Regions from separate parts of the Paenibacillus sp. FSL R7-0333 genome, predicted to be linked through region 4. Evidence: riboswitches for the same ligand, from Rfam matches in the RefSeq annotation. Region 4 holds a riboswitch; each other region holds the start of a gene.
What was found. Region 4 has a riboswitch for cyclic di-GMP ahead of MKY86_RS07240 (fibronectin type III domain-containing protein). Riboswitches for the same ligand answer to the same signal wherever they lie in the genome.

Region 1 (5,808 bases), 5.2 Mb from region 4:
TGACATTCTGCAGCGCGCTGAGCCACGGCATCAGGACCGGCTTCTGAAAGACCATGCCCAGGGACAGATCAGGTGAAGCATACGCCACCTCTCCACCGGTCTCTGGACTTAACAGCCGCAGCATCAGCCGCAGTGTCGTGGATTTCCCGCAGCCGCTCGGTCCGAGGATCGAAATGAACTCATTGCGGTATACATCAAGACTGACCTGATTCAGCACAGGCACGTTGCCGAAGGACAGAGAGCAATTGCGCAGGGAGAGCATGGTTTCCCGGGTACCGGGATGCTGCGCGGCGGCAGCATCCAGCTGTTCTTTGATCGCTGTTGTCATTGTCGGTCCCTCCTTATTTCAAAAACTCGTTGGTGAACAATCCGCTTATGTCCTGTTCCTTTTTCACAAATCCCAGCTCGACCAGATTCTTCTGCAATGTCTCCCAAGATGCCTCGTCCATTGAGCCCAGCGGGAGCTTCTCCGGATCCAGCAGCGGAATGCTGGCCTTCATCATATTGACCTCATGCTTCAGATCCAGCTTCTCGCCATACTTCAGACCGAATTCCGCCGCTTCCTCCGGATGCTTTACTGCATAATCCCAGCCCTGCATAGAGGCCTGCACGAAGCTTGCGACCATCTCCGGGTCCTTCTTGATGATAGACTCCGTAGTGAACAAGGTATCGGCATAGAAATTGATGCCATAGTCGTTCGGGTCGATAATATTCACTTCCTTGCCCTGCTCCTCTACAGCCAGCACTTCATTAATGACATAGCCGGGCCAGGCCTTGACCTGACCGGTTAACAGCGGACTCAGATCATATTTGACCGGCATCTCTTCGATTTGCGAAGGGTCGATGCCCGCGCTTTTCTCCATGGCACGGAAGGTCAGCTCTTCATTGCCGCCCAGCTTAATGCCTACCTTTTGCCCGACCAGATCCTCCATCGTCTTGATCCCGGACTCTTTGAGCGTGAACATAACGAACGGGGTTTTGCGGTAGATCGCGGACAACGCTTTGACCGGGACGCCTTTCTCTCTGGCGATGACGATCTGGTCGGCACCGGTAACTCCGAACTCCTCACTGCCGGAAGCTACCATCTGCACAGCCGGGAAATCCGAGCCCCCCGGGCGGATCTCAACATCCAGCCCCGCTTCTTTATAGAAGCCTTTTTCCACCGCGGTATAAAAGCCGGCAAACTGCGCCTGGTGAATCCACTTCAGCCGGAGCACCACCTTTTTCAGCTCGCCCGAGCCTTCCGCTCCCTGGCCTTCAGCCTTCCCGGCTTCCGTATTGTTACCGCAGGCGGTCAGGAGCAGCATTAGCGAGGTTAACAGCATCAGCGCTTTTGTTCTGGACTTGTTCCACATGGTTATTCCCCCGTTTATGAATGATTTAGTATTGCTCCAGCGCCTTCAGCACCGCTTGTGAATCACTTACACTGCCGAACACTCCGCCCTGCATTTGAACCATACTCAGCGCCGCCAGGTGATTCGCTTCATCCGTCGCTCCTGTACAATCTGCAAGGATCAGACACTCGTACCCGCGGTCATTGGCTTCCCGCATCGTGGTGTGTACACAGACATCGGTAGTAATACCGGTCAGAATCAGATGGGTAATTCCTTTATTCTTCAGGATCAGGTCCAGGTCTGTTGCGTAAAAGCTCCCTTTGCCCGGCTTGTCTATAATGTACTCTCCGTGGGCAGGCGCCAGCTCATCAATGATCTGCCAGCCGCGCTCCCCCCGCACGAGGATTCGTCCCGCCGGTCCTTCGGAGCCGATCTCGGCCCCGATCTGGCGGCTGCGCCACCGCTTGTTCGCCGGCAGATCCGACAGATCCGGCTTATGCCCCTCGCGGGTATGGATCACGTTGAAGCCTTCGATGTCCCGGATACGGGCCAGCAGCCGCTGAATGGGCTGGATCGCCCTCGCTGTTAATGAGAGGTCATAACCCATTCTCTCGACGTAACCGCCCTTGCCGCAAAAATCCGTCTGCATGTCGATAATCATCAGCGCTGTCTTCGCCGGGTCCACAGCCCCGTCATAAGGCCAGATGTAAGGTGTTGCTGCAATCTGCATGGTTTATGCTCCTCTCCTGATGTCGCTATCTCTATTAATGTTATATTAGTTAACATTAATTCGCGTTTCCTTGGTATGAGTTAGATTATATTACAATGAATTTGCGATGTCTTCGGTTTTATTACGAAATAATACACTGAATGTTTGTGTTTATTTACATAGTTAACATACACATAACATTAACACTCGCAAAACCGCTTATCAAAAAAGAACACTCCGAGTCTTACCAAGCCCAGGGTGTCCCAACAGTTGAATGCTCATACTTTCCTCCCTCTGCCTCTTCCATAAGCTGTAAGCGCTGGGAAACCAGTTTTTTTGTCGAATTAGAGCTGCATATTTCGAGTTTTTTGATAAATAGGCATAATATAGTTGAAAAATAGCTCTTTAAGTACTAGAATTAAGCTTGTTTGCAGAAATTAATGACGCGCAAGAACTATTTATGACTCTTTTTGTCGATTACAGTCGACCATAACTCCCACCTCTACAGGATGTATATCATTGATCTATTTCTAAAGGCAAACTCCCCGAAAGGGCAGGACGCAAAGCTATGGGCCTAAGAACGCCGGAATCTGCGTTTACGGTTGCCAGGCTGCCAATAGAGACCACTTAAGCCAGCTGTTCAGGAGGGCAAGCCTCCCAGGCTTGATGATGTTCTTTTTCTGTACGAATTGCCATTGATCATACGAAAAAGTGAGGTTACAACCATGCCGCAGCAGGATATCGAACCAAGCCGATATGAATTCGTAGAGTCCCTGATGCTCGAACGTAAAGGTCTCCTGGATTCATTCTCTGTGGAGGGCCGAGCTTCTGACGGGACAACTGGAGATAAGAATGGAATTATCCTCGTGCAGGACAACCAGATATTCATTACTCCCCCGCTCCCCGGAGGTGCTCCCGCCCGCATTTCTGCGGTCCACCCTGTTGTCCTGAAGATCAACTGGAAGACCGTTACAGAGCCAACCGAGGTGACCAGAGCGGATTATATCACTTGGGAGATCTGTGAGAAGCCGCAATATGAAATTACCGTATCGACTGACAAGCTCAAGGTCTACTTCACTTTATACCGTGCAGAGAAGTACGCCTGGAATCTGGTCAACTGCCCCGCCGCCTTCGAAGCGGTCGTCCGTGCCCAGCCCAATCCGGCGATGCTGCTGTCCACGCTCACCATAGAACAGATTATCGCCTCACTGGACAACCGTTTTATTCTGCGCAACCTGAACATTCCCGCCCTGTACGCGGAGCTTACGAACCCTACATATCTCCCCGTATGCATCGCTGAAGGCAGAGCCCCGCTGCCCGGCAAGGAAGCCCGGCTGGAATTCCTGCTGCCTGAGCATACACTGGAGGGGAACCGGATGCTTCAGGGACAGGGAGCCCGGGGTCAGAAGCCTGCGGAACCCTTGGAGTATCTCCGTTTCCCGGGAGCCCCCTTTGCCTTTGCAGGCGAAGTCTTCGCCCGCAAGCTGCCGCCGGAAGAAGGCATTCCCGGCCTCGACACAGACGGAAGGGTCCTGCCCCCTCCCCCGCCGCAGGATATCTACTTTGCTGCCGGTAATCATGCCAAGCTCCTTCCCTGTGGTAATATCGTAGCCCGGCACACCGGCAGGCCCCGTATCTGCGGAGGAAGCGGCAGCGTCCGGATATGTGACTTCCCTCCGGTCAGTCTTCTGGCCAGAGAGATGACAGATCCTGCGGGCGATGTTATGTTCGCAGGTGACATCATTGTACCGGGAGATCTGGAAGGACCTGTACGAATTGAAGCCCTCGGGAATGTGTACGTCTATGGCGATATCCGCCAATCTACAATTATAGCCACCGGCAGTATATACGTTAGCGGCCAGGTCACCGGCAGCGGCCTGTACGCCGGACACGCCGGGGTAATGCAGCATCGTCTGCACAGCCTCGCATGCCTGCTGCGGACAGAGACGGACGGACTGCTTGAGGCAGCGCGCCAGCTGGCCAAGAATGTGGAATCCCGCCAGCAATCCGTGAATTACGGCCTGGTAGTCATGCTGCTGCTGGAGGATAAATACAGCCACTTGGGCAGCCTGATCCGTGATTTTCAGGCTGCGCTAAGCCGTATGAACGGGGCGTTCGGCTCCGGCACGGACCAGCTCTGGCAGATGCTTGAGGTATTCGCCCATCCGGGACAATTCACCGGGTACATCACGGACAGTGTCCTAAGCCGCTTCTCCAGGCTGCTGCTTAAGCTGGGTGAGGAGATTGAGCTGCTCCAGGAGGAGCATGCGGTGATTAATCTCGCCCGGTCACAGGACAGCCGCCTGGAGTCCGGCGGCAAGCTGCTTGTGCGTGATTCCTGCTAAGACTACTACTATATAAGGAGAAGTGAGAGCGTGCGATATAACCGTCTGGGCAATAGCGGCCTGCAGGTGTCCGCCCTGGGTCTTGGAACTAATTCCTTCGGCAAACGGGCAGATCAGGAGACCTCGGTCCGCATTCTGCACACCGCTATGGATCAGGGCATCAATTTCATCGATACCGCCAATATCTATGCCGGATCTGAATCGGAGCGGATCATCGGCCTTGCGCTTGAAGGCAAACGCCATAACGCAGTGCTGGCGACCAAAGCCGGATTGCCGAAGCATGAGGGACCCGGCGGCAGCGGCTCTTCGCGCCATCATCTGATGCAGGAGCTGGAGGGCAGCCTGCGCCGGCTGAAGACCGACTATGTCGATCTGTATCAGATTCACACCTTCGACCCCTACACACCGCTGGAGGAAACGCTGCGCACGCTGGATGATCTGATCTCCGCAGGCAAGGTGCGCTATATCGGAGCCTCCAATTATGCCGCCTGGGAGCTGATGAAGGCGCTTGGAATCAGCGAAGCCCGGCACTTCGCGAAATACATCTCTATCCAGTGCAGCTATTCGCTGGCTGACCGCACGCCCGAAGCGGAGCTGCTTCCGCTCTGCCTGGATCAGGGTCTGGGCATCATCCCATACTTCCCTCTGGCGGGCGGCATTCTTACCGGCAAATATACTGGCAGCAGCAAAGCCCTTGCCGGCTCCAGAGCAGAGACCGATCCGAACTTCCGCCGCTTCCTTACCCCGGAGCGCATCTCGCTCGGGGAGCAGGTTCAGGCCATTGCGGAGCGACTGGGCACCTCACCTGCAGCTCTATCCCTGGCCTGGCTGATGAACAGGCCCGCCGTCTCCACGGTGATTGTCGGTGCAACTACAGTAGAGCAGGTACAACACAATCTGCAGAGTCTCTCCGCTTCACCGGATGCGGGAATACTTGAGCAGCTTGACCAGGCCAGCGCCGCCTTCCGCACCGGCGAGCCGTTTGCAGTCTACCGGCTGCCGTAAGCGCTGACGGTGACGTTCATATCCATACACAAAAGCGAGCCCCCGTATACGGAGACTCGCTTTTGTGTATTTTGGCTAATGCTGAAGCTGTATTGCATTATACCGCAGCAATGAACCGCTCCATGTCTTCCTGTACCGTAGTAATACCGCCGATGCCGAAGGTATCTACCAGAACCTTAGCTACATTAGGCGACAGGAAGGCCGGAAGTGTAGGACCCAGATGAATGTTCTTCACGCCCAGATGCAGCAGCGCCAGCAGTACAATCACCGCTTTTTGCTCATACCAGGCAATGTTATAGGAGATCGGAAGATCGTTGATGTCTGCAAGACCGAACACTTCCTTCAGCTTAAGCGCTATGACCACAAGGGAATAGGAGTCATTGCACTGGCCGGCATCAAGTACACGGGGAATTCC
Region 2 (5,808 bases), 1.7 Mb from region 4:
TTTATCTCGGACACAGGCCGTACCTCCCCAAATATAGTGGTGTGCGTGATATCGGATGACCGCCTTGCTGTGCTCAGGAAGACGGTACAGGTGCTTGCACTGCAGCATTCAATTTCAGGGCTTCCCGGACAATGCGCCGCTGCTCGAAGCTGTGGACATCTGCGTAGCCGCTGGCCGGACTGGAACGGTCCGGACGGCCGATATACTGGACAGTGACCTTCTGCGGTGCGATGGCGCGCAGCCGGGATTCGGCATACGTCCACCCGCCCATATTCTTCGGTTCTTCCTGCACCCAGACGATCTCCTCCAGAGAGCTGAAGCTGCTAAGGTGAGCGCCAAGCTCGCGTTCCGGGAACGGATAGAGCTGTTCCATGCGCAAAATGTGCAGCCAGGAGAAGTCCTGTCCGCGCGTTGCCTCCAGCTCCGTCTGCAAGTCGATGGCCACCTTGCCGCTGCATACCACGAGGCGCTTCACGGCTTCCGGCTTACTGCCGAGCAGCGGCTCGGGAAGAACCGGCTGGAAGGTGCCCGAAGCGAGGTCCGCTCCGGCTGAGGTGCTGCGCGTGTTACGGATCAGGCTCTTCGGCGCCATGATCACCAGCGGCCGGGCATCCGGTTGTCCGCAGAGCGCGGCCTGACGGCGGAGCAGATGGAAATACTGCGCAGCGCTGGTCAGGTTGGCTACAGTCCAGTTCTCCTCGGCGGAGAGCTGGAGGAACCGTTCCATTCGGCCGCTGGAGTGCTCTGGTCCTTGGCCTTCATAGCCATGAGGCAGCAGGATCGTCAGATTGCTGCGCTGCGTCCACTTGGCACGGCCGGCGGAAATGAACTGGTCGATAATGACCTGAGCGGCATTGGCGAAGTCGCCATATTGAGCCTCCCAGATGACGAAGGTCTCCGGTGCGAACACGTTATAACCATATTCGAAGCCGAGGACAGAGGCCTCGGACAGCGGACTGTTGTAGACGCCGAAGGAAGCGCCGGAATCACTCAGCTGATGCAGCGGAGAATAGAGTTCGCCGTTCTCGCTGTCATGCAGCACCAGATGGCGGTGGGCGAAGGTGCCGCGCTGTGAATCCTGTCCGCTGAGGCGGATCGGCGTGCCATCCTTCAGGATGGTAGCGAAGGCCAGTGTCTCTGCCAGCGCCCAGTCTACCCGCTCTCCGTCATTCAGCGCATCCTTGCGGCGCTGAAGAATCCGTTCCAGCTTCGGATAGACCTTGAAGCCTGCCGGTACGCGCAGCAGCTCGCGGTTAATCTCCTGCAGACCGGCCAGAGGGAAGGCTGTCGGACGCTGCTGGGGACTGCTGTTATCCAGCGCGACGGCGGTTTTGGACTCCGCATTCTTCTGCTTGCCTTCCTTCATCTGATCGAAGGCCTGCTGGAGGACGCTCTCCGCCTCGGCAATCATGTTCTTCAGATCATCGGCTGTGATTACCTTCTCGCGCTCCAGGCGTTCTGCATAAGCGCGGTACACAGTAGGGTGGTTCCGCACCTTGCCGTACACAATCGGCTGGGTCGTCTCGGGATCATCCATTTCATTATGTCCGTGGCGCCGGTAGCCGATCAGATCAATCAGGAAGTCCTTCTTGAACATATGGCGGTAAGCGCTGGCCAGACGGACTGCGGCAATACAGGCTTCCGGGTCATCGGCATTGACATGCACGACCGGAATCTCATACCCTTTGGCCAGGTCGCTGGCATAATGGGTGGAGCGGGAATCCTCGCTCTCTGTGGTGAAGCCGATCCGGTTATTGACGATAATATGCACGGTACCGCCATTCTGATAACCCTGCAATTTGCCGATATTAAGCGTCTCAGCGACAATACCTTCGCCAGGGAAGGCTGCATCGCCGTGCATCAGCACAGCCATAGCCTTGCTTGTGTTCAGCTTAGGCAGTCCCGGAGCGTTGCGTTCTTCCTGTGCGGCGCGTGTGAAGCCCTCGACTACAGGATTGACGAATTCAAGATGGCTCGGGTTATTGGCCAGCGTGATCCGGGTACGTACGGTCTCGCCTTCGCGGACGGCACGGTCAGCCCCGAGATGGTACTTCACATCACCGCTCCAGCCGTAGGTCACGCCCATGGAGCCTTCTGAAGGGAACAGCTCTTTGTTCGGCGAATGATGGAACTCTGAGAAAATAATATCATAAGGCTTGCCCAGAATATGGGCCAGCACATTAAGTCTTCCGCGGTGGGCCATACCCATCAGGATATGCTCTGCGCCGTCATGCGCGGCAGCCCGCACAATCTCATCCAGCATCGGCACAAGGGCATCATTGCCCTCCAGGCTGAAGCGCTTTTGGCCGACGAAGGTCTTGTGCAGGAAGGTCTCGAAATGCTCCACCTGAACCAGCCGCTTCAGCAGCTCTTTGCGTTCTGTATTATTCAGCGGAGCCGGGGAGGTCATCGATTCCGCCTGGCTGTTGAGCCAGCGCAGCTCGCGTTCATCATGCACATGCCCGAATTCATAAGCAATGGTCTGTGTATAGGCCTGGCGCATTCTGTGGACGGCATCCATCGCGGTATGCACATCCGCAGGGGCATTATCCCAAATCAGCGAAGCGGGCAGGGCATTAAGATCCTCGCGGGTAAGCTCGTAGGTCTCCAGCTCCAGCCATTTGGCCATCGGGTTCGTGCTGCGCTCCAGCGGGTCAATGTCTGCGGCCATATGGCCATATATTCGAATATTGGCGATCAGCTTCGAGGCCTTGACAGCCTTCTTGAGCCACTCGGCATCTGCTGATACGGCAGGCCTTGGAGCCCTCTCGGCATCGGGTGCCAGTGGAGGGGGGCCGGATACGGTGAAGAGATCGCGGTAATGCTGTTCAACAGAAGAGGGGTCCTTGACAAATTGCTCATATCTTTCTTGGATGTAGCCCAGGTTGGGGCCGTAGTATTTGCTCCATACTGTGTCGTTATAGGGCTCTTTGACTGCCATGAATAGGTCCTCCTAACGGATAAACTCCACGCGAGGCATCCAGTGTGCCACTTGGCGGAGCTGCAAATGTTTGCGGTTTCATTCTCACCTTATTGTGCTACTTTCCGGCGGGGTAATCAATTCATACTTTCGGTCAATCCGTTCGCAATTTGGCATGATTCATTACAGTATTCATACGGAACTATCATAAATAGAAAAAACACATATAACAGCCCGTTATACATACAAATGGGTAATTGTCTCTATACGATGTTGCGTGAAGCGGTAAGTCGGGGCGGATGGGGTTCCCTTTAGTATAATTAAACTATTAGCTAGTGTTTGAACTTGGAACTGGAAATATTTATACAAGCCGCTGGCAATTTCAGCTAAGTTTCCTCACATTTTTTCATAAAAAAATTCCAGAAAACGACACACTAATTGCATATGATCTTGTATAATGTTATTGCGGAGAACGGTTTCATCGATTCTTGCCAGATCCTTTCATGATGGAAAGGGTCCAGTAAAAGGTAAACCTGCCGAAAGACAGGGGCACAAAGTCTCGGATCTAAAGTAGAAATACTACAAAGTAGCAATACTACTATGATGGCCGGACTGCCTGGGGACGCGAAAATTCTAGGAGGAGATTTCTTGGATATGTCCAACCAGGGGAATGACGAGCTGCAGGCAGTAGATCTGGATTTAGAATGGGTGCACTTGCTGATGTCTGCCAAGCAGGCGGGGATCGCGGCGGAGGATATCCGCCGGTTTCTAAGTGAGAAGGCGCTCCAGGCGATGTAAGGGCGGTCATCATTGTTCGGATACATACAGAAAAGGCACAGCGTCCGGTACGCTGTGCCTTTTCTGTATGCCGCTTGAAAGGCTGCCTTCGCCGAAGTCGGCCTCCCTGCTGTGCGGAGTCTTCCTGTGGCATATAATGCTCGTCTAGTTGTCCTTTTGTTCCATGCGCCATTTCTGGTAATCGAGGAATTCCTTGAATTCGCGTTTGCTTATACCGGAGGCCATGGCCTCCTGAACAAGCCGGAACCATTCCCCGTCCAGAGCCTGTTCTTCCGTCTCTGCCAGTCCGCCATACAACAGTGCATGAATGGATACCTGAAGCGCGTCAGCGATTTTTTCGATGAATTGAATGGAGGGGTTGGATTGAATGTTCCGTTCCACATTACTGAGGTATGATTTCGCCACATCAGCCTTATCGGCAAGCTCGGATAACGAATAGCCCTTCTCCAGCCGGAGTTTGTGGATGCGGCTTCCCATAGTATCTGACACGATTACAACGCCCTCCGTACTTTTTTTGGTGAAAAATAAGAAGTTATATGCTTCGCGCTATACATTCTCCTTATCTTTCTCGTTGAAACGGTACCGCCCGTTCAAAGGCCGGCAAAGCCGTTTTCTCTTGTCAGTATAACAAAAATCCGCAAAACGGACAAAAATCCTTGAACCCGGCAGCGGGGAAAAAGAAACGGCATACCCGCCCGGATGGGGGAGGATATGCCGTCTTGATGGATTGCTGAAACGCTGCCTTCCTAATAAAGGACGGCAAAGCCATGTTCATTTGTATAGGCTGGCCCCTGAGCTACTTGGCTTCTCCCACTCCTTGAAGAGCATCGAAGGTCCAGTTCAGCGCTAAGCCGTCACCCTGGAAAATGTTCTGATCGAGCGTGTTGTCTACGAATTCGAAGGCGATCTTGAAGGTCTTGGACCCGGCGGCGGCAATCCCGCCTGGCAGTACACCTGCTGCTACGAGATCGTAGCTGGGGGTGTTTTTCAGATCCTTCAGGGAGATCTCGGACAGCACATGACCGCTTAGTGAACCGCCGGTGTACGTATTATCCAGGAGCTTGACCTTGAAGTGGTCTCCGAGATCCTGGCCCGCGTTATCGCCCTTGGCATCGGTCACGGTGTAAGTGGTGGCAAGCTTAAGGAATTTGATATCCAGTGTCCCGTCATTGGACAGGGTGAAGGTGCGGACGGTGTAGTCTCCCGGCTTCAGATTCGTCAGCGCTACCGGAGTATTGAAGGAAGAGCCGAGCTTCAGCGTACCCGCTGCGAAGGTTGCCGTGCTGGTAGCTGTGGAGCTGAAGTAAGCGAAGGTGCCCCCGCCGATTAAAGACAAGCCCAGTGCTGCCGATGCTACGCCAAGACCCAATGTTTTTTTGATACCCATCATTTATTTCCTCCTCGAATGGTTTGTTTTTGTGGAATTATTTGAGCGTGCCTTTTTCCTGGTTGGCTTCGAAATTCAGAGTCAGTGCAAGCGTGTCGCCCTGATAATAGTTCTGCGGCTGGAGGGTCTCCTTGAAGGCGAACTGGATGGTCAGGTTATCCGACGTGCCGGCTTTGATGCCGGACTTCTCTCCGCCTAAGATCGCTCCGAGAATTCCCCGGGCCACCAGATCGGGACTCTCCTGCTCCAGATCGGCCAGCGAGATGACCAGGAGCGGCGATTCTTTCTTATCCTTGTTCACGAGGAAGGTCACAATAATATCATCCTTGAAATTATGGGAGCCGTTGTCTCCCTGGGCGTCTGTAATGGCCGATGAGGTGCGCAGTACCACTTTGGGAATATTGAGCGTCCCGTCATTTTTGAGCTTGAAGTCCCGTAAGACGGTATCGCCCGGCTTGAGATTGCTGAGATTAACAATGACGGAGGGATCAGATTGTAATGATAGGGTTCCGTTGTTAAAAGAAGCTGAGGAAGTAGAAGTGCTGCTGAAGTAAGCGAAGGTGCCTCCGCCGACCAGGGTTAAGCCTAATGCTGCCGATACAACGCCGAGACCTAATGTTTTTTTGACGTTCATTTGTTCATCCCTCTCTTTTGAGTCTGCTTTGTGCATAGCCGGTGCTTCCGGCAAGCTGTATTGTGGCTC
Region 3 (5,808 bases), 1.4 Mb from region 4:
TGGAAGGAAGGCTATGAGGTAGTCTATGCCAAGCGGCTGAAGCGCCACGGAGAGACCTTCTTCAAGAAGGTGACAGCCAAAATCTTTTACCGTCTGCTCAGCAGCATGACCAGTGTGGAGATTCCCACAGATACCGGGGACTTCCGGCTGATCGACCGTAAGGTCTGCGATGTGCTGCGCGGCCTGAAGGAGAAGAACCGTTATGTACGGGGGCTGGTAAGCTGGGTCGGCTTCCGGCAGACCATGGTGGAATATGTGCGGGAGGAACGCTTCGCCGGGGAGACGAAATATCCGCTCAAAAAAATGATCCGCTTTGCGCTCGACGGAATCACCTCCTTCTCGCACAAGCCGCTCAAAATTGCCTCTTATGTCGGCTTCTTCCTGTCCTTCTCCAGCTTCATCTACCTGTTTCTGGTCTTATTCCAGAAAGTCTTCACCTCCTGGACCGTGCCGGGCTGGGCATCCATTGTCGGGGTGAACCTGCTGTTTAACGGCATTGTGCTGATGCTGCTGGGCGTGATTGGGGAATACATTGGACGGATCTATGACGAATCGAAGGATAGACCACTCTATATCGTAAGCGAGACCAGAGGCTACCCGGAGACAGAGGCTGAAGACACGCGGAAGGAAAGCGATTATGCAAGATAAGGCTTGGCGTGCAGGCATGATCCAGTTTCTGAAATTCAATGCGGTGGGCCTGCTTAACACGTTCATAGATTTTGCGGTGTTTACTCTGCTGCATTCCTTGGGCATGCTTAACACCCCTGCACAGATTATTTCCTACAGTGCCGGGACGGCCAACAGCTTTGTCTGGAATAAGAAGGTGACCTTCAAGGGAAGGGACAGAGGCGGGGATGGCGGCTTTGACCGGATGCAGCTGGTGAGATTTATGGTGCTGAATCTGCTGGTGCTGGGCATTTCGGTGCTGCTGATTCATCTACTGACTGACCGGCTGGGAGTCCAGGTGCTGATGGCCAAGGTGCTGGTTACCTTTATTACAGTAATCATTAATTTCTTTGGAAGCCGGAAGTGGGTATTCTAAAGAGAGCGTATATCTTCCCCGTATTCTGCGGAGGAAAGCACTTATTCTATATTGCGGAGGCGATTGTCATGCGGAAGTTATCCTATTTGATTATACTTGCCGGGGTCCTGATTATGCTCTACCCCAAAGGAAGCGAATGGTACGAGGACCGTCAGCAGCAGAAGCTGCTGGAAGAGGCTGAACAGGCCTACAGTGAAATCGTTCCTTCGGCTACGGCTCCTGCCAGCCAGGATCTGAGCAAGCCCTATGCGGAAGTCACCCAGCTGCTGGCTGAAGAGTCTGGTGCGGAAGAGCCGGTTCCCACTACAGCGCCCGAGATTGAAGTGGGAGGCAAGATCACCGCTATTATTGAAATCGATAAAATCGATCTGAAGCTGCCTGTACTGGAGGGCGCCACCAAGACCAATATGAAGCATGCAGCGGCGCATATGAAGGAGACAGCTCCGATTGGCGCGGTAGGCAATGCAGCGATTGCTGCGCATCGGTCAAGAACGGCAGGGCGGCTGTTCAACAGACTGGACGAGGTCGGTAAAGGGGATGCCATTACTGTTATTACAAGCGGCCAGGAATACAAATATGTTGTATATGATGTATCTATTGTAGAGCCTACCGATATTTCAGTACTGAAGGGTAAGGATGATGATAAGATTCTGACCCTCATTACCTGTGATCCGCTTGTCAATCCGACCCACAGACTCATCATTCATGCGAAGCTGACCTGATTCTATCAGGACAAGGCGATAAAGGTCGAAAAAACATAAAATTTTAGTATATTTGTGGTGAAATCTAGCAATTGGGTCTTGATAATAGAGATGGATATGGTAAGATAGAACTATCAAAAGCTAATGCACGATAACGGCAAACCTATCGAAAGGTAGGGACGCAAAGCTAAAGGGCCTTCCCGTCATGGATGGCAGCCAGCTACCGAATGAAGAGGCTTTTTTTGTTTGTTTTCATTCTGAATCTGTCATTATGTGGTAGTAGATTGGACAGATAAAGCTTATACGATAACGGCAAACCTATCGAAAGGTAGGGACGCAAAGCTAAAGGGCCTTCCCGTAAGAATGGCAGCCAGCTACCGAAAGGGGTTTTATCCATGAAGAAGTTTTATTTAATGCTGATTACACTTTTTGTGATCGTCACTTCCGTGCAGACAGGCACTGCTCAAGCGGCAAATGCAGATTCAAGCTGGTTAAATGTTGGACAACTTGATCAAGGGATTATCGGGGTTTCGTACGATGTTCCTAAGGACAAGAAGATGAAGCTCATGATTACCAAGGACAATAACAGCTATACTTACAACTTATACACTTCCAAACCGACCGAGACGTTCCCGCTGCAACAAGGTAATGGCTCTTACAAGGTCTCCGTTCTTGAGAATACTACCGGCAACAAATACAAAGTACTATCTTCCGAGACTGTATCTCTCTCCATGAGCAATGTGAATGCCGTATATTTGAGCTCTGTACAGAATGTAAAGTGGAGTTCTTCCGATAAATCCGTTCAAAAGGCAGCACAGCTTACAAAGGGTCTGACCACAGATGCAGACAAAGTTAAGGCTATCTACAATTACATCGTAGCTAACGTGAAATATGACTACTCTCTGGCCAACAGCGTAAGCACAGATTATATTCCGAACAACGACACCACACTGGCTACCAACAAAGGTATCTGCTACGATTACGCTTCCTTGTTCGCTACTATGCTCCGCAGTGAAGGGATTCCAACCAAGTTGGTTATGGGGAATACAAGCTATGTAACTTCATACCATGCCTGGAATGAAGTGTTCCTGAACGGCAAATGGGTGACGATTGATACTACAGTAGATGCAGGTCTGGGTAAGAAAACAGCATCAACAGAACTGGTCAAATTAGCAAGCAAATATACTGCAGCGAAATTCTACTAAGAATAGCTGTGAACTATAGCATTATCTGAGAATAACCCGCTTAATCATTAAGCGGGTTATTTTTATTTATATAAAGGTTGCTTTTTAATAGAAGGATAGGTTATTATAAATAAGCGTTGTTGGAGCGGCAAAGGAAATGAGAGATTACTTAAATAAGTGATTTCAAAAATAAAGCTTGCATTGCTCAGATGAACGTGATATATTATAAGAGTTGCTGGTGGCGACAACATCGACACTAACAACGAGCTTGATCTTTGAAAACTGAACAACGAGTGAGTGGGAAATCACTTCGGTGAGATCCAAAATTAGAGAATGTAAATTCTCGTCAGATGTTTCAAAATGAGCAATCGCTCTTTCTAAATACCAATTTGGAGAGTTTGATCCTGGCTCAGGACGAACGCTGGCGGCATGCCTAATACATGCAAGTCGAGCGGAGTTTGAGAGGAAGCTTGCTTCCTTTCAGACTTAGCGGCGGACGGGTGAGTAACACGTAGGCAACCTGCCCTCAAGCCTGGGATAACTACCGGAAACGGTAGCTAATACCGGATAATTTCTTTTTTCTCCTGAGAGAAGAATGAAAGGCGGAGCAATCTGCTGCTTGGGGATGGGCCTGCGGCGCATTAGCTAGTTGGTGGGGTAACGGCCCACCAAGGCGACGATGCGTAGCCGACCTGAGAGGGTGAACGGCCACACTGGGACTGAGACACGGCCCAGACTCCTACGGGAGGCAGCAGTAGGGAATCTTCCGCAATGGGCGCAAGCCTGACGGAGCAATGCCGCGTGAGTGATGAAGGTTTTCGGATCGTAAAGCTCTGTTGCCAGGGAAGAACGTCCGGTAGAGTAACTGCTACCGGAGTGACGGTACCTGAGAAGAAAGCCCCGGCTAACTACGTGCCAGCAGCCGCGGTAATACGTAGGGGGCAAGCGTTGTCCGGAATTATTGGGCGTAAAGCGCGCGCAGGCGGTTATTTAAGTCTGGTGTTTAAACCTTGGGCTCAACCTGAGGTCGCACTGGAAACTGGGTGACTTGAGTACAGAAGAGGAAAGTGGAATTCCACGTGTAGCGGTGAAATGCGTAGATATGTGGAGGAACACCAGTGGCGAAGGCGACTTTCTGGGCTGTAACTGACGCTGAGGCGCGAAAGCGTGGGGAGCAAACAGGATTAGATACCCTGGTAGTCCACGCCGTAAACGATGAGTGCTAGGTGTTAGGGGTTTCGATACCCTTGGTGCCGAAGTTAACACAGTAAGCACTCCGCCTGGGGAGTACGGTCGCAAGACTGAAACTCAAAGGAATTGACGGGGACCCGCACAAGCAGTGGAGTATGTGGTTTAATTCGAAGCAACGCGAAGAACCTTACCAGGTCTTGACATCCAACTAACGAAGCAGAGATGCATCAGGTGCCCTTCGGGGAAAGTTGAGACAGGTGGTGCATGGTTGTCGTCAGCTCGTGTCGTGAGATGTTGGGTTAAGTCCCGCAACGAGCGCAACCCTTGACTTTAGTTGCCAGCAGGTTGAGCTGGGCACTCTAGAGTGACTGCCGGTGACAAACCGGAGGAAGGTGGGGATGACGTCAAATCATCATGCCCCTTATGACCTGGGCTACACACGTACTACAATGGCCGGTACAACGGGAAGCGAAGCCGCGAGGTGGAGCCAATCCCAGCAAAGCCGGTCTCAGTTCGGATTGCAGGCTGCAACTCGCCTGCATGAAGTCGGAATTGCTAGTAATCGCGGATCAGCATGCCGCGGTGAATACGTTCCCGGGTCTTGTACACACCGCCCGTCACACCACGAGAGTTTACAACACCCGAAGTCGGTGGGGTAACCCGCAAGGGAGCCAGCCGCCGAAGGTGGGGTAGATGATTGGGGTGAAGTCGTAACAAGGTAGCCGTATCGGAAGGTGCGGCTGGATCACCTCCTTTCTATGGAGAATCGTCTTCTGCAATGAAGACATTCAAATCGGAAGCTAAGCTTCCACAATAGAACCCTTGGGTTCGAATACTCACTCGTTGGTCAGTTTTGAGAGTTTAAGCTCTCAAGTAAGAAACTTGATCCTTGAAAACTGGATACCGAAACGAATTTGCGTTTTAGAACATCTTTTAGCTGAAACTTGTGTAAGCAAGTGGAAATAGTTATTAGTTGCTACCGTGATTTTCCTAACGGAAAACACATTGGTTAAGCTACTAAGAGCACACGGAGGATGCCTAGGCGCCAGGAGCCGACGAAGGACGTGGCGAACAACGAAACTGCCTCGGGGAGCTGTAAGCAAGCTTTGATCCGGGGGTGTCCGAATGGGGAAACCCAGCTGTGGTAATTCGCAGTTACTCGTATCTGAATACATAGGATACGCAGAGGCAGACCAGGGGAACTGAAACATCTAAGTACCCTGAGGAAGAGAAAACAATAGTGATTCCGTCAGTAGCGGCGAGCGAACGCGGAACAGCCTAAACCAAGGGGCTTGCCTCTTGGGGTTGTGGGACGTCTCACATGGAGTTACAAAGGAATATGGTAGGTGAAGAGGTCTGGAAAGGCCCGCGATAGAGGTAAAAGCCCTGTAGCCTAAACTGTGTTCTCTCCGAGACGGATCCCGAGTAGTGCGGGGCACGTGAAACCCCGTATGAATCCAGCAGGACCATCTGCTAAGGCTAAATACTACCTGGCGACCGATAGTGAAACAGTACCGTGAGGGAAAGGTGAAAAGCACCCCGGAAGGGGAGTGAAATAGAACCTGAAACCGTGTGCTTACAAAAAGTCAGAGCCCTCTTTATGGGTGATGGCGTGCCTTTTGTAGAATGAACCGGCGAGTTACGTTTAACATGCAAGGTTAAGGTGAGAAGCCGGAGCCGCAGCGAAAGC
Region 4 (5,808 bases):
GACGACGACAAGGATAGCGTGGTGCCTGTATGGGGTACGCTGGGCCAGTTCGGCGATGACTATGATCTGAAACGTTATGAGGACAAGGTCTCCGCTATTCTGGCTGCCCAGCTGGAAGCGCCGGAATGTCCGCAATGCCATGAGCTGATGCTTCACTCCGGTACGCAGCAGGTGGACGGGTTCACCCCGGCAACGCCGGAAGCGCTAGGCGGTGCAGCTGTGCTGAAGCCTCCTTTTGCGCTGAATCTGTACGTCTGTCCTTCCTGCTTCCATGTGCAGCACAGCCTGGCGCAGGAAGACCGCATCCAGCTTGTCCGCAATCTCAGCACCTCAGCCGAATAAAGATCGGATTCATGCTTTCCCTGCCGTCTGGACATGATATTGAAAGATGAAGTGTCTAAGGACGAGCAGGGAGGGTTAAGCATGAGAGGTTCAGAACGGGGACAAGCGGCGCTGCTTCTGGCTGTAGGCGGGCTATACCTTCTGGCTACAGTGCTTGCAGGAACGTTCCTCAACGTATATCTGTGGAAAAGCCGGCAGAACTTCGCCATGATCGGCTGGTTCACCGTGGCCCAGCAGCTTGCCGTGGGTCTCAGCTTTTGGCTGGGCGGCAAGTGGGTGAAAGAGCGTAACAAAATGAATGCCCTACGGCTGGGAATTGCCGTATCGGGCTTTTTTTATTTGCTGGTGCTGTGGCTGCGGGGCGACGCGATTCATTACATTTGGCCGCTGGGCGGGGTCCTCGGGCTATCCATCGGGCTGTACTGGCTGGCGTTCAATATTGTTTTCTTCGAGATTACGGATGCCAAGAACCGCGATTACTATAACGGGTGGATGGGCCTGCTCGGTTCCCTGACGGGAATAGCCGGACCCTGGGTCTCCGGCTGGATGATCTCCCGTTGGCAAGGCGGACAAGGCTACCGCATGGTATTCATACTGTCGCTCTGTATCTATGGGGTTGCTGCTGTGCTCAGCTTCGGCCTGCGCAAGCGGCCGCTCGGCGAAGCCTATCTCTGGCTGGAGCCCTGGCGCGAGCTTACCCGCAGACGCAGCTCTTGGCGTCCAGTGGCGGCAGCGCTAGTGTTCCAGGGCATCCGGGAAGGCGTATTCTCCTTCCTCATCGGTCTGCTCGTTTATATTGCAGCACAGGAGGAGAGCAAGCTGGGACAGTTCGCCCTGCTGACCTCCGCCGTCTCCCTGATCAGCTATTATGCGGCCGGCAGATGGTTCAAGCCCCGTGCCCGGCTCGGCGGTATGCTGGCAGGCAGTCTGCTGCTCATCGCCTTCCTGCTTCCGCTGCTGTGGAAGGTGAACTTTACCACCCTACTAATCATGGGAATCGGGACCTCGCTCTGCCTGCCGCTCTATATGCTGCCGATGCTGTCCACCAGCTTCGACCTGATGGGCTTGTCCGAGGAGAGCGCCGGCAAACGTGTGGAGCTGGTAGTGCTCAGGGAGCTTAGCCTGATGAGCGGCCGCCTCCTCGGCCTGCTGATCTTCATCGCCGTACTGTCGCTGGACCAGTCCCCGCAGACGATTACTCTGCTCATGCTGCTGCTGGGTGCCGCGCCGCTGGGGAGCTGGGTGGTGGTGCGGGGGTTGCTGAATTGGAATGTTCACAAAAATAACAATATTATATGATTCAAATATAGGGTATTATTGCCAAGGTAAGTACAGATTGTAATTGAATTGAATTACACATGATTTCTCTTGAATTAACCATTAGAACTAAAAAGGCAAACCTGTACGAAAGTCAGGGACGCAAAGCCACGGGCCTTATCACAGGGAGGGGGACACCCCTCTGTGAATGGCAGCCGGGCCGCTCTTTCCGGTGGTTTTTTTGCGCCCTTTTTTAAATGATTTTTTAATTGAGCGGAGGTCTTTTATGACAAATAGGAAAAGCTTGATATGTAAGGTACTGTGTTTTATTATTCTGGCTCAATTTCTCGCCCCTTTTATGGAATTCTCAGGGATGAAAATTTCCGCACAGGACAGTATGCTCAAAATCCGGTTTCAGCCCGCTGAAACTCCCGTACAGGAAGGGGAGCTTGCAGATTCTGGAGCCGTTTTTAGCGTCAAAAACCAATACTCCTACGGCTGGAACATAGATCATACTGATGCAACCGTCTCAAGAGATACATACGACGACTCCAGCATAAGCAGCCTGACACGAATCCATCCGGATGGGAAGTGGGAAATTGCGCTAGACAATGGTACTTATGAAGTCTCAGTAACCGTAGGTGACTCTGTATACAGCAGCAACAATTCACTTGCCGTAGAGAATGTCAAATTGATGGAGGGACTGTCTCTTGAAGCAGGGCAGTATAAAACGATCAAGAAGAAGGTTGCTGTTGAAGATGGAAGACTGACTTTAAGTCAAATCAATGCTACTGGAATTGAGACTGCTCTAAATAGCATAGATATTTCATTGGTGAATACATACACTCCCACTTTGATCCCGCCTCAAATCCGCCTGCCTTTTGAACCCAATAAGGTTGCCGGAGACAAAGTTCTTCTGTCTGGAAGTATGACCAATATACATAACGCTCCGCCGTTTATCAGGGTAAATGGTCTGCAGGGAGAGATCTCCCGGCATATCCGCGAACAAATAGAATCCATCGGACAACAAATACAGCAGGTTAGCAAAAATGCAGTGGCAATAAGAAATGCTGATATTGAAACGATTCAAAGCTCTATCCGCTCAAACAGCAACAAGCCTGCAATAATAGCAGTTGGGCAGATGAATCTAGAATCGAGTGTTACGTTCGGAAGTGAAGAACAGCCTGTCATCTTAATCGCAGATGGCATCAATACGAACCGGAGTCTGAATATAACAGTTTACGGATCGTTAATCCTTCATGGAGGATTAAATGCAAATACGGAGTTGAATGTTAATGTTATCAACCCTGCGCAGGATGTGAATCTTGGTGACCTATGGGTACAGGGAACCGTGCATCTAAATAATAACTCTAATGTTCATGTAGATAATGAGCTGTTTGCCGGTTCTTTGGTTTACAACAACGGCTCTCTGGATCTATCGGCGAAACGGGTATTAGTACAGGGCAACATGAACATCAATACTCTGGTAACTATGAATGTTGATGAGGAAATGTCTGTAGGAGAAGTGGTATCCAATAACTCAAGGGCAGAACTTAATGTAGCCCAGGGAGATCTATTCGTCCGGGACAATGTCAGTATAAATAATCATTTGAATATCAACACAGGCGGATTATTTGCAGTTGGCGGTAATGTCATCTCGAATCAAAGACCTGTAATTCACACGGGGAATGAGCAAGCAGGACGTACATTATTGAAGTATGTTCTGTCAGGCCTTAAGGCTGAGTATTACAGCAATAATGATTTCACGGGCAAGAAGGCCGTGAAAGTAGATGAATCTATTTCTTTGGCTGGCCAACCTGTTCTGGGTGTGCCGGGAATAGCGGACCAGCGCTTCTCCGTTAGATGGACTGGGCAGATTCAACCTAACTATACTGACCAATATACTTTCTCGGTTAAAACGTCAGGTGGAGTCAGACTTTGGGTGAATGATCAGCTCCTGGTCGATGCCTGGACAGCGAAGCAGCATGTGGAGCAAGGCACGATCCAGCTTGAAGCCGGTAAAAAATATGACCTGAAGATGGAATACGCTAATGATATAGGGAATCCTCAGGCCAGCTTATTCTGGGAGAGCGGGCAGCAGATTCGTGAAGTGGTGCCCTCTGTATCTTTAAGACCTTTTTCTATACCTGCAGTAAATGCAAGTGCAACAGACTCAGCCATTACACTGGGCTGGCCTTCTCTGTTCAATGCGGACGGATATGAGGTGGAATTTGATAAGGAGGTTACCGTCCTCGGCAGTGAACCTGATTTTACCAAGGAGGAGCTTAGTCCGGGAACCGAACATTTCTATCGTATTCGGGCAATCAGTGGCGACATCAAAGGGGAGTGGTCAATAACTTCTTCTTATTGGACCTTACCGGCTGCACCACTGAATATTCAAATGAATGCAACAAGCCATACGATTACTCTTGAATGGGAGCCGGTAACCGGGGCCACCAGTTATGAAATAGAGGTTAATAACAGCACAAAGAATATAGGACCGGTGCTAACTTACCAGGAGAATGATCTGAATCCGAACATGCCCAAAGTATTCCGTATCCGGGCGGTGAACAGCAGCGGAGCAGGAGCATGGAGCGAAGTGGTTACGAAGACTACTCTGGTTGGAGTCCCCTCCAAGCTGCAGGGAACAGCAGACGAGCGGTCTGTTCATCTGAACTGGGATGCTGTATCAGGGGCTGCCTCGTATGATTTGGAGATAGACGGAACCCTTAGTAATAGCATCATGGATCATTCGTATATACATGACAACCTGCAATCTAACAGCGAGCACAGTTATCGTGTACGTGCTAAGAATGATGATGGAATCAGTGAATGGAGCGATCCCATTACAGTGTACACTTCGCCTGGAGTTCCCCAGAACCTTATAGCGCAAGTCGAAGGAACCTCAGTTCATGTGACCTGGGATAAAGTGGCCGGGGCCACAGGATATGACATCGAGGTAGATGGGGACGTGCTGGATAATGAAATGAAGCTTGAATTCACTCATTCACAGCTCCCGTTGAATTCAGAGCATACCTACAGAGTGCGGGCCAAGAATGAGAACAGAGTCGGAAGCTGGACCCAAACAATTGTTTATTCTACTCATGCGGGAGTTCCTAATAATATTCAGACTACAGCGAATAGCAACGAAATCACCATAACGTGGGACATAGTTGCAGGTGCCCTGAGTTACGATATTGAACTGGATGGGACAACGATTCGCAACATTTCGGATAACCTCTACATCCACAAGAAGCTGGCACCCTTCTCCACGCACAAATATAGAGTAAGAGCTGTTAATGCGGCAGGAGCAGCCGAATGGAGCGGATACGTAACTGCAACCACGACCTTCGGCAAACCATCTAATCTGAAGGCATTAGCCAAGAATACAAGTATTGAACTTACGTGGGACAAGGTAGAGAGTGCGACTGGCTATGATCTCCTGGTAGATGGCGAGGTTCTGAATAATGAAGAATCGTTATCCTATAAGCATACTGAATTGGAACCCTATTCCTGGCATAATTATCGGGTCAGAGCGAAGCAGGGAAGCTTTCTTGGAGAATGGAGCGAACCTCTGACGATTTCAACAGTGCTCGGGATTCCGGGAAATGTAAAGACGGAGACCAAGAGCAATCAAATCCGATTATCCTGGGATTCAGTTAAGGGTGCTACCGGCTACGAAATTGAAGCGGACGGTACAATTATTGACAATGGCAGCAAGATGGCTTTCACGCATACCGGTTTGTTGCCTAACACTAAGCACAATTATCGGATACGGGCCAAGAACACTCAGGCCGTCAGCGATTGGAGTGAATGGACTACCATTGTTACTGGTGTTACAGCACCAGAGGTGCCTAAGAATCTTAGAGGTGAAGTGACGGTGAATTCCGTTCAGCTTGCCTGGGATTCCGTGAATGACGCGTCCAGCTATGATTTGGAGATAGATGGACAAGTCGTTTCAAATTCCAACCAGTTGGAATACAAACACAGCGGACTTGAGCCCAATACAATGCACGCTTATCGCGTTCGGGCTAAGAATGCAGGAGCGACGAGCGACTGGTCAGAGATTTTGAAGAAAACAACGACTCCTGCAGTAACAATCAAGCCGGAAAAGGATACTCAGCTCAATTTTGTAATGATCATCCCTTATAAAAGTGACAAGTCTGAGCGCAGAGTTACGGTCACGTATAATGCCAATGATCTTGAGGT

Region 1: linked by a shared signal. The riboswitch ahead of MKY86_RS29935 (flagellar assembly protein A) and the one ahead of MKY86_RS07240 (fibronectin type III domain-containing protein) in region 4 are both predicted to bind cyclic di-GMP.
Region 2: linked by a shared signal. The riboswitch ahead of MKY86_RS00360 (anti-repressor SinI family protein) and the one ahead of MKY86_RS07240 (fibronectin type III domain-containing protein) in region 4 are both predicted to bind cyclic di-GMP.
Region 3: linked by a shared signal. The riboswitch ahead of MKY86_RS01665 (transglutaminase-like domain-containing protein) and the one ahead of MKY86_RS07240 (fibronectin type III domain-containing protein) in region 4 are both predicted to bind cyclic di-GMP.

Annotation. Positions count from the first base shown of each region.
Region 1 covers NZ_JBBOBZ010000001.1:6,979,066-6,984,873, forward strand. The annotation lists gene MKY86_RS29920 (ABC transporter ATP-binding protein) at 1-328, opposite strand, end outside; gene MKY86_RS29925 (ABC transporter substrate-binding protein) at 342-1,355, opposite strand; gene biuH (biuret amidohydrolase) at 1,381-2,064, opposite strand; cyclic di-GMP riboswitch class I at 2,569-2,661, shown strand; gene MKY86_RS29935 (flagellar assembly protein A) at 2,769-4,388, shown strand; gene MKY86_RS29940 (aldo/keto reductase) at 4,419-5,393, shown strand; gene hcp (hydroxylamine reductase) at 5,491-5,808, opposite strand, start outside.
Region 2 covers NZ_JBBOBZ010000001.1:89,485-95,292, forward strand. The annotation lists gene odhB (2-oxoglutarate dehydrogenase complex dihydrolipoyllysine-residue succinyltransferase) at 1-14, opposite strand, end outside; gene MKY86_RS00355 (2-oxoglutarate dehydrogenase E1 component) at 74-2,941, opposite strand; cyclic di-GMP riboswitch class I at 3,437-3,540, shown strand; gene MKY86_RS00360 (anti-repressor SinI family protein) at 3,575-3,718, shown strand; gene MKY86_RS00365 (helix-turn-helix domain-containing protein) at 3,863-4,195, opposite strand; gene MKY86_RS00370 (TasA family protein) at 4,515-5,105, opposite strand; gene MKY86_RS00375 (TasA family protein) at 5,143-5,739, opposite strand.
Region 3 covers NZ_JBBOBZ010000001.1:394,892-400,699, forward strand. The annotation lists gene MKY86_RS01650 (glycosyltransferase family 2 protein) at 1-648, shown strand, start outside; gene MKY86_RS01655 (GtrA family protein) at 638-1,042, shown strand; gene MKY86_RS01660 (class D sortase) at 1,111-1,764, shown strand; cyclic di-GMP riboswitch class I at 1,890-1,971, shown strand; cyclic di-GMP riboswitch class I at 2,045-2,125, shown strand; gene MKY86_RS01665 (transglutaminase-like domain-containing protein) at 2,139-2,948, shown strand; rRNA gene MKY86_RS01670 (16S ribosomal RNA) at 3,314-4,874, shown strand; rRNA gene MKY86_RS01675 (23S ribosomal RNA) at 5,126-5,808, shown strand, end outside.
Region 4 covers NZ_JBBOBZ010000001.1:1,758,552-1,764,359, forward strand. The annotation lists gene MKY86_RS07230 (hypothetical protein) at 1-342, shown strand, start outside; gene MKY86_RS07235 (MFS transporter) at 424-1,641, shown strand; cyclic di-GMP riboswitch class I at 1,726-1,827, shown strand; gene MKY86_RS07240 (fibronectin type III domain-containing protein) at 1,808-5,808, shown strand, end outside.